Regions from separate parts of the Chroococcidiopsis sp. [FACHB-1243] genome, predicted to be linked through region 2. Evidence: riboswitches for the same ligand, from Rfam matches in the RefSeq annotation. Region 2 holds a riboswitch; the other holds the start of a gene.
What was found. Region 2 has a riboswitch for cobalamin ahead of H6G17_RS29445 (CbtB-domain containing protein). Riboswitches for the same ligand answer to the same signal wherever they lie in the genome.
Positions count from the first base shown of each region.

Region 1: another riboswitch for cobalamin. It lies ahead of H6G17_RS15375 (sirohydrochlorin chelatase); the one in region 2 lies ahead of H6G17_RS29445 (CbtB-domain containing protein).

Region 1 covers NZ_JACJQX010000019.1:6,174-9,292, reverse strand. Annotated here, with positions in the region: gene hemC (hydroxymethylbilane synthase) at 1-38, opposite strand, end outside; gene H6G17_RS34140 (hypothetical protein) at 189-320, shown strand; gene H6G17_RS15380 (Spy/CpxP family protein refolding chaperone) at 295-774, shown strand; cobalamin riboswitch at 861-1,063, shown strand; gene H6G17_RS15375 (sirohydrochlorin chelatase) at 1,101-2,090, shown strand; gene sipA (regulatory protein SipA) at 2,302-2,592, shown strand; gene H6G17_RS15365 (peroxiredoxin) at 2,629-3,119, shown strand, end outside.
Region 2 covers NZ_JACJQX010000067.1:364-3,482, forward strand. Annotated here, with positions in the region: gene H6G17_RS29440 (hypothetical protein) at 1-979, opposite strand, end outside; gene H6G17_RS29445 (CbtB-domain containing protein) at 1,022-1,261, opposite strand; cobalamin riboswitch at 1,235-1,384, opposite strand; partial or broken gene H6G17_RS29450 (nitrilase-related carbon-nitrogen hydrolase) at 1,775-2,259, opposite strand; gene H6G17_RS29455 (hypothetical protein) at 2,300-2,590, opposite strand; gene H6G17_RS29460 (DUF411 domain-containing protein) at 2,674-3,119, shown strand, end outside.

The sequences.
Region 1 (3,119 bases), on a different contig from region 2:
GCAGGGCTGGAGACCGTGGGTGAGGCGTTGGAGGACATACTAAAGCAGCATTTATAGCTTAAATCTGAGTCACTCGATCTAGACTACCGCAGGACTGCACCCAATGGAGTCAGTTGTCAGTTGTCAGTTGTCAGTGTAGAGACGATACATGTATCGTCTCTACAAAATTCTCCTCGCTCCTCACCATCATGACTAAAGTAATAGTTATATTCGTTACTTTCTCTACAGGCGATCGCGGTTTTTCGATTTTTATGATGGTGATATCAAATCTTAGAAACGCCAGAGAACGCTACCATGCAATTCATCACCAGACAATTTAAACATATTCCTGTGTTAGCCAGCGCGATCGCCTTGAGTATTGCCACCGTACCGCTAGCAGCTCAAGCTGAACCTATCGCACCTGGATCGCAAACTTCCGCGTCACAAACAATCGCCCAAGCTCAAGATAAAATTCCACCTCGATTTGAAAAACTGGGGTTAACTCAGGAACAAAGAGATAAAATTGCCGAAATCCGCCGCAATACCCGCGCTCAAATCGAAGCAGTCATGACACCAGCACAGAGGGAACAACTCAAAACCGTTAGAGAAAGCAGACAACGCCGCCGCGAAGCGTTAGCTTCTCTCAACCTAACTCCAGAGCAGAAAAATAGAATGCAACAAATTCGTCAATCTGCCAAATCTCAGTTTGACGCAGTATTAACCCCAGAACAGCAACAACAACTACAGCAAATGAGACAAGAACGAGGCTGGAAGGGACGAAGAGGCGATCGCTAAGGAATTCGGAATTCGGAATTAATAAACCTTTTGCTACGCACTGGTCACTGATAACCCCTCCCCCAGTATTTTTGTTGTAGGTCAAATCAGTTAAGATATCTAGGCACAAGTGAACTGTAATAGCATAGGGAAACATCGGTGTAAGTCCGAGGCTGTGCCGCAGCTGTAAATGATTTTGTCGCTTGTCATTTGTCACTAGTCATTTGTTGCTCTAACTGCAAATGACTGATAACAGATGAACGATGACGAATAGTAAGCCAGAATGCCTGTGCTGTTATCCGCTCACGCTATTTCCTGCGTCGCACGGGAAAGGAGCTAGAATCTCAATGCTTAGCGATCGCCATTTAACTCCGTTGGAAGATATCTCTTTGCAATTACCACCTCTGCCGCTACAGCGTCCTCTATTACTGATCGGTCATGGAACTAGAGATGAAGCTGGACGGCAAAGCTTGCTAGATTTTGCCTCTGCATACCAAGCTTTAGATACCTCTAGACCAGTTCTACCCTGCTTTCTGGAACTGACAGAACCAACAATTCAGGAAGGGGTAGATCGATGCGTAGAGAAGGGTTTTACAGAAATTTCCGTGCTGCCAATTTTACTGTTTGCCGCACGGCATAACAAATTTGATGTAACGAACGAACTCGATCGCGCTAGAGCCAGACATCCGCAGCTTAAATTTTACTACGGACGGCATTTTGGCATTACGCCCGGAATTCTCGATTTGTGGCGATCGCGTCTGGCAGACATAGACCATCCTCAAATTGAGCGTGCAGATACCGTATTATTATTTGTCGGTCGCGGTTCTAGCGATCCTGATGCCAATGGCGATGCTTGCAAGCTCGCCCGCATTCTCTGGGAAGGTAGCGGCTATTCTACTGTAGAAACCTGCTTTATCGGCATCACGCACCCGCGCTTAGAAGCAGGTTTCCAACGCGCTTTACTCTATCAACCCAAACGGATTGTTATTCTACCTCACTTTCTCTTTACGGGTACGCTAGTTAAAAAGATTTTTGATGTCGCAGCTCAACAGCAACAAAAGTATCCCCAAATTGAAATCGCCTGTTTGCCAGAAATAGGACTGCATCCGCTCCTATTTAGCATTCTCAGAGAAAGAGAAATCGAAACTCATTTAGGTCAAGTCCAGATGAATTGCGAGATGTGCAAATTCCGCCTAGCAGCTGTAGCAGGTGACACGCATTCTCATAGCCACACCCACGACAACCATCACCATCATCACCACGACCATCACCACCCGCCTGTAGATCCTTACGCTAATGCGGTAGACTATCATCAAAAAATCTGGCAAGTTCCATAATGGATTTGGTAATAGGTAATGGGTAATGATGGTTGGTTATTAGTACAGTAGGGTGTGCGATCGCGTCGCGTAACGCACTTACGCATATTTCAGAAGTCAAAGTATGAGTGCCTATAGTCATTAGTCATCCGTCATTTGTCATTTGTGAATAACTAGTGACTCATGACCAACGACCAATTACCAATTACCAATTACCAATTACCAATTACCAATGACGAAAGAATTCACCATAGGCGAAACAGTCCGAGTTGTCGCCTTGCCACCTTACATTAAAACAGCCGAGCCGATGCCGATGCTGCGTCCTCCCGATACAATTCGTCTGCGGGAAGAAGGGATAGTTACAGATCGCCGTCCTGGGGGATATTGGGTCGTCCGGTTCGATCGCGGTACTTTTCTGCTCGATAGCCAATATATTGAGAGCATCACATCAGAACCAGAATCACCACCTGCATCTCATGTGGAACCATCTTTACCTGCGGATGCCGATCGCAGCGAGGACTAATGTAAACTTATGTTAACTGGACTTGCAGTTGACATCATGATATTTCGTCGAACTTTTTTAACCTCTGTTTTTGCGTGTTGCCTGTCTATTTTGGTTTGGTGTCATTTTGCTACCCCAGCCTTAGCGCTTGGGGGTAAACTACCACCAGTGAACCAACCCGCACCACAATTTACCCTACCTACCAATACGGGAGATGGAGAAGTTTCCCTTTCCGACTTGCGCGGTCAGTGGGTCGTACTTTATTTTTATCCCAAGGACTTTACAGCAGGCTGTACCCTAGAAGCCAAACGCTTTCAACAAGACTTACCCAAGTACATTGACAAAAATGCTCAGATTATTGGCGTGAGTGCTGATTCTATCGATTCCCATGCCGAATTCTGCGATTCAGAAGGGTTAAAATTTCCTCTGCTTGCAGATACCACAGGGGAAGTGAGTAAAGCATACGGTTCGTGGATTGGTGTTGTTTCGATGCGCCATAGTTTTCTCATCGACCCAGATGGGATTTTACGCGAAACTTTTGTGAAGGT
Region 2 (3,119 bases):
CAAATTTATGGGGTGCGCCATCAAAAAACTGCTGCTGCCACTTTAACTGTCCAGTTGCATCGGCAGTACCTTGATAGGCAAAGGCAAGCCAATTGTCCTCAAGCTGAGTCGCTTGAATCTTCAAAAATACGTCAGCTACTGGCTGGCTAGTTTTGGGATCGATGACATTGACTTGGAAGTTTGCAGGTTGTCCGACTGTGGCGCTGACATCTCCAGACAGGCGCAATTGGAGTCCCCCAGACTGTATTGTACTTGGTTGCTCTGACGATGGTGCAGGTTCACTCATGTGGGACATGGGCATAGACATTCCCGACTGAGCAATTTCAGCACTAACGTTGACAAATAATAAGGCAGCGATCGCTACCACTATTGCTCCACTCAACAATAGTCGTACCCGTTGCGGTGCAATTTCTCCAGACTGGAGTTGCTGCCGTTCGCCGATCGCTAAACCGCCGACTACCCCGACAATTAGTAAAATTGCAACCAGGATGCCAAGGTTACGATATTTCAGCCAGTTCTCCGGCACAGTGAGCGTGAGAGTTTGCTTAAACGGGCTAAAGGCATTCTCAAGCGTTGGAGTCACATTGACTAGTAGCTGGTAAGTACCGCGAATCGGTAGCATCTGCTGAATTTGCAGCTTGCCTTTGGGTGCTACTGCTGCCATTTCCAGTAACTTTGTTCCCTCTACTATGGGGAAATCTGTTGTGAACCAAGGATTTTTAGGTGGAGTGAAAATCGTCAAGCCAATTTTGACATTTTCCAAAGGTTGCCCAGATGCATCTAACACTTGCAACTTCAGTAGCGCTGGAGATTGAGGTTTAGTTGCTTCAGCTTCAAAGGGAAAAATCGGGTTGACTCCTGGTTCAGTTGTCAGTCGCACCTTTGGCTGTGCGACTTGAGAAAATCCAGCTAAAACATAAAGAACTATACTCACCAGGCAAATAGCACTAATGAGGGCAGATAACTTGAATTTTGGCATTTCGATTGGTGAATTTCTCTGAAGTGGATGCCTATTTAAGCTTTAATGGCAACTAATTATCAAAGTATGGTGACGTAGAGAATGCACCCGATCGTGAACTGCGGGATAAGTTGTAAAATACACAGTCCAGAGAATTAAAGCGCACAGCGAAACGTAGAGACTCGCTTGCACAGGTGTTGACAAAGTGAAGCGTAGCGCTTGATCCCGAACAGAAGCAATTGACCGAGCCGTCATCACGTACCTCGCAGATGAGTTAAGGGCATTAAAAGTCTCGGCGGGCATCCTGGCTGGGAGTATGAGTGGGATACTCCTTCACAGTTGCGGGACAGCGTTGGGCTTGCACCAAACTTTCCCCGTTACCTCTGGTGACTGACCCCCACCAGAACCGACTTAGTAATCAGACCTTATCATACTTTCTGTCTCACTAACCCAGCATACGACCATGAACTGTTTAAATTAGCATTGTCAGAGAGTGAGAAAGGGAGAGAGGCAAATTATAAAGCGTGACGAGGTGGATTGTCAAACAAATCAGTCGAGTTTGCCCAACAAAACTCACCGCTACCACCGTAATTAGTGTTTCTCCAATCCCATAACCTTTCTATCACGTTAGCTAGTTTTTAACTCTCTTCAACTAAACACCCGCTTTGATTTAACAACATTCACAGTCTACTTTGGAGGAAGGCTTTGCCTACACACCCTGCGGGAACGCTTGTACGCATGGTAGAGCATGACGCTACCACCTAGCACCAGCAAAAACAGCGTTAACCAATCTCCCCAACGCACGTACAGCGTCTAAGTTTGCCGTCGATAAATCGTTGCTGCGTGCAGTTCGTATGCGTTCAGTTGAGATATCCACTTAGTTCTACCGTGGGGAGCGATAATACCAGAATATCCGGTATTAGTAGCTCTTACAGCCCATCGATCGGTTTCAAACGCTGGCATTACATCTTGGGCATGGTGTTGGGCAGGCATTGCTGGGCTGTAATGGGCATTATTAGCAGCACTGAGGATAAACAGCCCTCCGGCAGTTGCCTGATACCGGAAATGCTGAACAAAGGCAGATTCGTAACAAATACTGGCGATCGCTCGACCGAAAGGTGTGTCAAAAAGCTGGCTCGGCTGACCAGCGATTGTGCGAGCATTCAAAGGCGACAGCTACTCGATCGACTTCCATAAAAATTGCTCAAAAGAAATATATTCCCCTATTGGTACTGACTTTACCTTGTTATAGCGAAAGTCTGACCGCCGCCCGTAACAGTAAACAGACTATTGGTAATGCTGTGCACGCTAGTCGCCTCAAACTCCTCAGGTATTCAAAGCTTAGGCAAGGACTTGCGATCGCTGTGGCTCTTGCCCGTTGCTTGATAACAGTCTTAGACTTTCAGCGATCGCTGTAGTTGCTTGAGGCAACTGTCCTAGTTGCTGACAAGCCAACGAAATGTTGCTTACTTGATTTAGCATATCTCTTTGGGCTTGGTGAGCTTCTGCTGCTTGTTGCCAAACTGTCAGTGCTTTGAAAAAATTTCCAGCTTCGTATAGTTCTCTGCCTTGCTGCAACAGTTGCGGTATATTTAGCAAGTTTTTGACGTTGGGAGGATCTTGACTCTTCACTCGTAGCTAAGGGGATTAAGATTGTGAGGACGGGTTACACCATTAGCAACACCAAAAATTTACCATTAGCTGTGAGGTCTCAGATGAAACAAAAACAATCCACTCCCTGGTTACAAAAAAGGTTGTGTCTTACTATGGCAAGTGCTGCTGTTGGGGCAGTGGTAACTGCTTATCCGACAGTAGCAGTGTTGGGGATATCGGCAGGTGATGCTCCTATCAGCAATCCTCAAGCTGTTGCTCAAAAACCTGACGCAATCGCTACTAAACTAGTAACTGTGTATCGCAGTCCCTCCTGTGGATGCTGTGGTGGATGGATTGATTACATGAAAAAACAAGGCTTTCAGACAAAAGACTTGCTAATTTCTGAAATGGGGGCAGTGAAACAAAAGTACAAAGTGCCTGACAAACTGACATCTTGCCACACGGCGATTGTGGATGGATATGTCATCGAAGGACACGTACCAGCCAGTGATATTAAGCGCCTGCTTAAAGAAAAGCCAAATGTAGTAGGCATATCTGTTCCTCAAAT